Regions from separate parts of the Pseudaquabacterium inlustre genome, predicted to be linked through region 1. Evidence: riboswitches for the same ligand, from Rfam matches in the RefSeq annotation. Region 1 holds a riboswitch; the other holds the start of a gene.
The links. Region 1 has a riboswitch for cyclic di-GMP ahead of AACH10_RS15210 (S8 family serine peptidase). Riboswitches for the same ligand answer to the same signal wherever they lie in the genome.
Positions count from the first base shown of each region.

Region 2: it holds a riboswitch for cyclic di-GMP, as region 1 does, so the genes downstream of both, AACH10_RS10965 (S8 family serine peptidase) here and AACH10_RS15210 (S8 family serine peptidase) in region 1, are expected to answer to the same signal.

Region 1 is NZ_JBBUTH010000008.1:133,445-137,723, reverse strand. It holds gene AACH10_RS15210 (S8 family serine peptidase) at 1-1,545, opposite strand, end outside; cyclic di-GMP riboswitch class I at 1,737-1,823, opposite strand; gene AACH10_RS15205 (serine hydrolase domain-containing protein) at 2,122-3,435, opposite strand; gene AACH10_RS15200 (histidine phosphatase family protein) at 3,547-4,215, shown strand; gene AACH10_RS15195 (PEP-CTERM sorting domain-containing protein) at 4,243-4,279, opposite strand, start outside.
Region 2 is NZ_JBBUTH010000004.1:659,682-663,960, reverse strand. It holds gene bamC (outer membrane protein assembly factor BamC) at 1-77, shown strand, start outside; gene AACH10_RS10965 (S8 family serine peptidase) at 191-1,981, opposite strand; cyclic di-GMP riboswitch class I at 2,022-2,122, opposite strand; tRNA gene AACH10_RS10960 (tRNA-Cys) at 2,333-2,406, opposite strand; tRNA gene AACH10_RS10955 (tRNA-Gly) at 2,500-2,575, opposite strand; gene lon (endopeptidase La) at 2,737-4,279, opposite strand, start outside.

The DNA of each region.
Region 1 (4,279 bases):
GCCCAGGTTGTCACTGCCGCTGATGCTGACTGCGGTGGTTCCGCTGACCTTGCTGCCCTGGGCTGGCTGGGTGATGGCCACCACCGGTGGCGTGCTGTCGGCCACCAGCAGGCTGGCATTGGCCACCGTGACGGCCAGGCTGGTCGAAGAGGCGCTGTTTCCCGCCGAGTCATAGGCCACAGCCTTCAGCGAGGCACTGCCGTTGCCCAGCGTGGCCGAGTCCAAGGCGAACTGGTAGGGCGCCACGGTATCTGAGGCCACCAGTTTGCCGTTGACCATCAAATCGACGCGGGTGACGCCAATGTTGTCGCTGGCAGCGACATCGATCGTGGTCACGCCGCTCACTGTGCTTCCGCCCGCTGGCGTGGTGATGGCCACGCTGGGCGCCTGGGTGTCCGCCGCCACGGCGCTGCGCGCAGCAACGACCGCGGCGGCTGCGTCCACACGGCCGTGGCCGTAGTAGATGTCGCGGCCGGCGCCTCCCAGGTCGGTGGCGGTGCCGTACAGGAGGCTCTCGACCTGCGATGGCCCCAGCGCCGGGTTGGTGGCCATCATCAGCGCCACGACACCGGCGGTCACCGGCGCGGCGAACGAGGTGCCCGAGGCGGCGCGGTAGCTGCCGTCGGCGGCAGTGGTCCAGATGCCGACGCCGGGCGCGGCCACTGCCACGTAGTTGCCATAGCTGGACCAACTGGCCCGCACATCGGCGCTGTCGGTGGCCGAGACCGGGATCATCGAGGTCACGGCGGGCGATCCGTCATTGCTGCCGGTGTTGCCGGCGCTGACCACCACCAATCCGCCCTTGCTGCGGAAGTACTGCGCTGCGCTTTGAACGGCTGCGCTGGCGTACACGCCAGCAAAGCTGACATTGGCCACCCGCGCGCCACGGTCGGCGGCCCAACTCAGACCACTCGCGATGGTGCTGTAGTAGGCATAGCCGGTGCTGTCGGCCACACGGATCGGCATCACGCTGGCGGCGCCGGCCACGCCGGCCACGCCACTGGCGTTGTTGGCGATGGCCGCGGCCGCACCGGCCACCGAGGTGCCATGGCCGGTGACGTCGGCGGTGTTGCTGTTGTTGTCCACCATGTTCCAGCCCGCCACCTGCCGCAGGTCGGGATGGGTGGGCAGCACACCCGAGTCGAGGATGGCGATGGTCACGCCACCGCCCTGGCTGGTGTCCCAGGCGCTCGGCGCCTGGATGCGACCGAGATGCCACTGGCTGCCGATGTAGGGATCGTTGGCGACCAGGGCGGTTGGTACGCGTCGGTCCAACTCGGCGAACTTCAGATGCGGATGCTTCTTCAGTTGCGCCAGCACGGCTGTTTCAGAGGCGCCGACGGGAAGTTGCAGCAAGTGCAGGTTGTCCTGACCCAGTTTGCGCGTGCTGCCGCCGTGCGGCTTGAGCGCCTTGCCGAGGTCGGCGCTGCTCAATCCGGCGCGCGGCATCAGCAGCAGTCGACCCAGAGCCCAGTCCGGCACCTGGGCCAGGGTCCCCAGAGGCAGCGTGCAGGCCGCCAAGCCGGCGGCCCAGGCCGCGAGCATGCGACGCGGCGGCAGGGAACCGCGGATGGACGCAGCGGATGCAGCGCGGCGCGTCAGGAGGGGACCGGAAACCATCGACATGCTCCAACTCGTGACTGCAGCCACGAGCGGCGGACTGGCGCAGACGATGGGCACCCCCAGCCCGTGGGGGCGCTGGTCATGGCGAAGTGCAGCGGGCACTGCGCGTGGCGTCTGGCAGTCCTGCCGTCATGGGGCTGCCGCCCTTTAGACCGTTGACTTTGCGTCCCACGCTTTCGCGTGGTTTGCCCTTTGCAGAACAACACTGCTGTCGAGTGCCTTCCCTGGACTGCAGAAGGGAATGACGGGTGGGTCTCGATCCGAGCTCATCCGTCAACCGTTGCGATTCTGCCGTCCACCTCGGCACCCGATGGTTCGGTTGTCGGCACGCGAATGGGTGGTTTCGAGGCCCGAACTGCGTCGACTTGTAACCCCGATCCGTGCAAACCCGGGGCGCGAGCCCGGTTGTGACCGATCCGCACGAGGGAACGGTGGATCGGGCGCACCGGATTGCGTTTTGTCACAGTCCGGTGCGCCAGAGGGGGCGTCGTGCGCCGCTCACCGGCTGTTGGGCACCCGTGGCTCCATCACCGCCCCCGCCACGATGTTGCGCAGGATGCTGCGGTAGGGCACGCGCATCTTCGGGCTTTGCATCATGAACACCACGGCCAGGTCCTGCGCCGGGTCGAGCCACATGTAGGTGCCGCCGGCGCCGCCCCAGTAGACCTCTCCCACCGCGGCCGGGTAGGCGGCCTCGCCGGCGCTGGTGCGCACCGCCAACCCCAGGCCGAAGCCGTAGCCCGGGCCGGGCAGGTACAGCGGCGTGCGTGCCACGCTGCTGCCCAGGTGGTCGGCCGTCATGTAGGCCAGCGTGGCCGGGCTGATCAGGCGCTTGCCTTCCAGTTCGCCGCCGTGGCGCAGCATGGCCAGGAAGCGCATGTAGTCCGGCGCGGTGCTCACCAGGCCGCCGCCGCCCGATTCCATCTTCTCCACCTGGCGCGGGTTGCCCACCTGCGCGCCCACGCCGATCACGCGGTCGTCGGGCAGGGGCTCGGCCAGCCGGGCCTGGCGTTCGGGCTCGGGCACGTAGAAGCTGGTGTCCTTCATGCCCAGCGGCGCGAAGATGCGCTGCTGCAGGAAGGCGCCCAGCGTCTGGCCCGAGGCCACCTCGATCACGCGGCCCAGCACGTCGGTGGCGTTGCTGTAGTCCCAGGTGCTGCCGGGATGGAAGGCCAGCGGCATCTTGGCGATCTTCTCGGCGAACTCGGCGTTGGTGATGTCGCCGGCGGCGGTGATGCCGGCCTTCTGGTAGGCCTGCTTGACCAGGCCGTCGCCGAAGAAGCCATAGGTCAGGCCGGCGGTGTGGCGCAGCAGGTCTTGCACGGTGGGCGGGCGGCGCGGCGGCACCAGTTCCAGCGTCTTGTGGCCTTGCGCGTCGGTCTTCTCGACGCCCACCTTCACGTCGGCAAAGGCCGGGATGTAGCGCGCAATGGGCGCCTCCAGCAGCAGCTTGCCCTCCTCGGCCAGCATCAGCGCGGCCACGCTGACGATGGGCTTGGTCATCGAGTAGATGCGGAAGATGTCGTCGGTCTTCATCGGCGCCGGGCTGGCCGGGTCGCGCTGGCCGACGGCGTCGACATAGGCCAGCTTGCCGCCGCGCATCACCATCACCACCGCGCCGGGGATGCGCTTGGCGGCCACCTCGGCACGCAGCCAGTCGCTCACCCGCGTGAGCCGCTCGGACGACAGGCCCACGGCCTCGGGCCGGGCGATCGGCAGGCCCTGCGCCTGCACCGGGGCCAGTGGCGCGGCGGTGGCCAGGCCCAGCAGCGCGGCCAGCAGCAGGGGGCGGATGGGGGTGCTCAGGCGCATGCGGTCTCCTCGTGTGGGGTTTGGTGGTGCGGCGGATGATGCCGCGCCGGGCGGCCTGTGGTGTCACCCAGGCTGCGCGGCGGCCCTGGGGATTGCCCGGACAATGGCGCGATGACCGAACTGCTCGTGATTCGCCATGGTGAGACCGACTGGAACCGCCAGCACCGCTTCCAGGGGCAGATCGACGTGCCGCTCAACCCGATGGGCCTGGCGCAGGCCGAGCGCCTGGCGCAGCGCCTGGTCGACGAGCCGCTGGACCTGATCATCACCAGCGACCTGCAGCGCGCCCGCGCCACCGCCGAGTCGGTGGCACGTCGGCACGGGCGTGTGCCGCCGTTGCTGCCGCTGCCCGAGGCGCTGTGGCGCGAGCAGGGTTTCGGGGTGCTGGAAGGGCTGGATGTGCCCACCATCCGCAGCCAGCACCCGCAGGTTTGGCAACAGTGGGTGCGGCACGAGGCCGACTACGCGCCGCCCGGCGGCGAGAGCAACGCGGTGTTCCACGGCCGTGTGATGCAGGCGCTGCATGCGCTGCTGGCCGAGCACGCGGGCCGCCGCGTGGCGGTGTTCAGCCACGGGGGCGTGCTGGACATGCTGTGGCGCACCGCGCAGGGCCAGCCGCTGGCCGGCCCGCGCACCTGCGAGATCCCGAACACCGGTCTGAACCGGCTGCGCTGGGAGGGCGGCACGCTGCGCATCGTGCAGTGGGCCGAGGCCGGGCACCTGCAGGGCCTGCCGCCACAGCCCAGCACGGCGCAGACACGGCACCCCGAGGCACCGTAGCCGGGCGCAAGCGCCCGACGCGCAGCGTCAGCGCCGACGCGTCGCGCGCAGCGCCAGAGCGGCC
Region 2 (4,279 bases), on a different contig from region 1:
AGACCAGCGCCGGCGATGCCGAGACCGGCGACGCCGCACGCCAGATCATCGCGCGCCTGAGCGACGCCTTGAAGTGATCCAGCGCCGCCACCCGGCGGCCTGAAAGCGCACGCGGGGCCCTCAGGGGCCCCGCGGTCTTTGATGCGTCGCGTCGCGTCGAACGCGACGGGCCGGGGTCGGCCGGCCCGCGTCAGTTGCTCAGGGCCAGCTTGTAGGCACCCGCCGCGCCGGTGCTGCGCAGCACCCGCAGCACCACGGTGGCCGCCGTGGCACCGCTGTTGCTGACCGTGACCTGGATCGTGCGGCCTGCCACGCCCGGCGCGCTGTAGATCGTCTGGCCGCTGGTGTTCAGCAGCGTCAGGCCGAAGCCCGAAGTGCTGCCCGCGGTCAGCGTGGCGGTCAGCGACTTGCCGGCCGGGATGGCCACCTTGAAATGGTCGAGGTCGGAGGTGGTCGACAACGTGCCGCTCACATTGGCCGGTGTGCTGGCGACGGCCTGCGCCTGGGCCAGCGTGTTGTTCGGCTCCACCTCGTTGACCGCCAGCACGGTGACCACCGGCGTCGGCGTGGTCGCCGTGGCCCCCACTGCGGCAGCGACGGCCGCCGATGCATCCACGATGCCCGCACCGCAACCGGAGCAGCTGGCCGGGAAGGCCCGCGCCGTGCTCTTGAGCAGGCTGGCCACCTGGTCGGGCGTCAGCTTGGCGTTGGCGCTCAGCATCAGCGCCGCGACACCACTGACCACCGGCGTGGCCATCGAGGTGCCCATGTAGGCCGCGTAGCTGTCGGCGCCCGGTGCGCTGGTGCCGGCATTCAGCGTCGACAGGATGCCCGCGCCGCTGTCACCGCCCGGGGCGGCCAGTGTCACGTTGCTGCCGTAGTTCGAGTACGAGGCCTTGGCCCCGCTCTTGCCGGTGGCGGCCACCACCACCACGCCACTACAGTTGGCCGGCGTGGCCTTGGTGGCGTCGCTGTTGCTGTTGCCGGCGGCCACCACCACCACCGCGCCGGCTGCGCGGGCGGTGTTGATCGCGTTCTGCGTGGTGACGCCGCAGCTGCCGGTGCCGCCGAGCGACAGGTTGATCACCCGCGCCGGCGTGGTGTTGGTGGGCAGACCCGCCACGGCACCGCCCACCGCCCAGGTGATGGCATCGGCAATGTCGGAGGTGTAGCCGCCGCAGCGGCCCAGCGCACGCAGCGGCAGCACGCGCGCATTGAAGGCCAGGCCCGCCACGCCCGCGCCGTTGCCCGCTGCGGCAGCCACGATGCCAGCCACATGCGTGCCATGCCAGGAGCTGTTGCTGGCCGCCGAGCCGGTGTAGCAGAAGCCCGCCGCCACCGCGTCACCAGGATCCAGGGCATCGGCGTCGCGGGCATTGCCGTCGTTGGACACCTTGGTGTCGGTGATGAAGTCGTAACCCCCCAGCAGGTTGGGCGCCAGATCGACATGCGGACGCACGCCGGTGTCGATCACGGCCACGGTGATGCCGCTGCCCGTCGCACGGTCCCACGCTGCCGGCGCACGCACGCCGCCGGTGGCATCGAACAAGGCCCATTGCTGCGCATACATCGCGTCGTTGGGCACGAACTGCGGTCGCAGCAGGCGATCGGGCTCGGCGTACTCGATCGTGGCATCGGTGGCTCGCAGCGTGCTGGCCAGGGCCTCGGCGTCGGCATGGCTCATGCGCCGGCTGAGCTGGTACACCTGCGCGCCGGCGGCGGTCTGGCGCCAGTGGCTCATACGCACGCCATGGCGCGTGGCGGCGCTCTCGGCCACCTGCCGTCCCCGCGCAGACGGCATCAGGCCGACGCTGGCGCTGTACTTGATGATCAGGCGGTCTGTGCCGGCGGTGGCGGCAGCCGGGTCGCTGGACGATGCGCTGACCTGGAACGACCAGGCCGGTGTGGCCAGCGCGCCGAGCACCAGCGTGGCCAGGGTGGCTGCCGCGCGCAGGCGCCGACGGGAGGATGGGGATGTCATCGGGAGTGCCTCGTGGATCGAGGCCGGTCGGCGGGCGCCGGCCGGCAACCCCGCTACCGTGGTGCGGATCGACGGCACGATCCACACGTTAGGCCGGAGGCTTTGCGTCCCACGCTTTCACGTGGTTTGCGGGATGGGTGCGCACACTGTAGCCAGCACATCCTGGGGGGCCAAGGCCAGGGCACCGCGCACCCGGGGCCGGCGTGGCGTTCTGCCCGCAGCAGGCCGCGCAATTGCAAGCGAACGGTAACAGCCGTGCCCACCGTGCACGCAGCACCGACAGATCCTTGAAGAAACGAAAAAGCCCCGCAGTGCGGGGCTTCATGACGTGGCCGTAGCGGGCCAAGGATCTGGAGGCGCGATCCGGAGTCGAACCGGACTAGACGGATTTGCAATCCGTTGCATAACCGCTTTGCTATCGCGCCGCGTTCAGTGCGGGGCGGTGTGCGCCGGATGCGCCAACCGCGCTGACCATTCTGACGAAAACGGGAAGCCGAGGCTTCCCGTTTTCAAAGATCTGGAGCGGGAGACGAGTCTCGAACTCGCGACCTCAACCTTGGCAAGGTTGCGCTCTACCAACTGAGCTACTCCCGCGTTGCTGACCGCTCAGATTGCTCTGCTTGTCAACGTTTCACTGTCGCTTGACTGTCGTCTTTGCTGTTCAGCGAAGCTCGCATTCTATACAGACATTCAGCGGCTTGGCAAGCCTGCCGCAAAAAATTCTTTCGCAACCGGCCTGTCTGCGCCGCAGGCCCTCAATGCGGCAGCGCGTCCACGGCGGCGCCACCAGCCACATCGGGCTTGGGCGCTTCCACCTTGGCAGCAGCAGCGGCCGGGTCCTCTTCCGGCAGCGCGGCCGGCGTGGACTCGAGCGCCAGCTCGATGACGCGATCGATCCAGCGCACCGGCATGATCTCGAGGCTGTTCTTCACGTTCTCCGGGATGTCCTGGAGATCCTTGACGTTTTCCTCGGGGATCAGCACCGTCTTGATGCCACCGCGGTGGGCCGCCAGCAGCTTTTCCTTCAGGCCACCGATGGCCGTGACCTCGCCGCGCAGCGTGATCTCGCCAGTCATCGCCACATCGGCCTTCACCGGGATGCCGGTGAGCGCCGAGACGAAGGCCGTCGTCATCGCGATGCCCGCGCTGGGGCCGTCCTTGGGCGTGGCGCCATCCGGCACGTGGATGTGGATGTCGCGCTTCTCGAACAACTCGTCCTTGATGCCCAGGCGTGCGGCGCGGCTGCGCACCACGGTGCGTGCGGCCTCGACCGACTCCTTCATCACGTCGCCCAGCGAACCGGTGCGGATGATGCCGCCCTTGCCGGGCATCACCGCGGCTTCGATGGTCAGCAGATCGCCGCCCACCTCGGTCCAGGCCAGACCGACCACTTGTCCAACCTGGTTCTTCTTCTCGGCGCGACCGAAGTCGAACTTGCGCACACCCAGGAAGTCATGCAGGTTCTCAGCCGTGACCACCACCTTGCCGGTGTACTGCTTGAGCTGCAGGCCCTTGACCGTCTTGCGGCAGATCTTGCTGACCTCACGCTCGAGCGAGCGCACGCCCGCCTCGCGGGTGTAGTAGCGGATCACGTCACGGATGGCAGCCTCGGTGACCTCGAGCTCCTCGTCCTTCACGCCGTTGTTGGTGCGCTGCTTGGGCAGCAGGTACACCTGGGCGATGTTGACCTTCTCGTCCTCGGTGTAGCCCGACAGGCGGATCACTTCCATCCGGTCCAGCAAGGCCGGCGGGATATTCAGCGAGTTCGACGTGGCCACGAACATCACGTCCGACAGGTCGAAGTCGACCTCGACGTAATGGTCGCTGAAGGTGTGGTTCTGCTCGGGGTCGAGCACCTCCAGCAGGGCCGACGACGGATCGCCGCGGAAGTCCATGCCCAGCTTGTCGATCTCGTCGAGCAGGAACAGCGGGTTGCGCACCTGCACCTTCGACAGGCTCTGCAGCACCTTGCCCGGCATCGAGCCGATGTAGGTGCGGCGGTGGCCGCGGATCTCGGCCTCGTCGCGCACACCACCCAGCGCCATGCGCACGAACTTGCGTCCGGTGGCACGCGCCACGCTCTGGCCGAGCGAGGTCTTGCCCACGCCCGGGGGGCCCACCAGGCACAGGATGGGCGCCTTGACCTTGTCGACGCGCTGCTGCACCGCGAGGTACTCGAGGATGCGTTCCTTGACCTTCTCGAGACCGGCGTGGTCCTCGTTCAGCACGGCTTCGGCCAGCGGCAGGTCGTGCTTGATCTTGGACTTCTTGGCCCAGGGCAGATTGACCAGAGTGTCG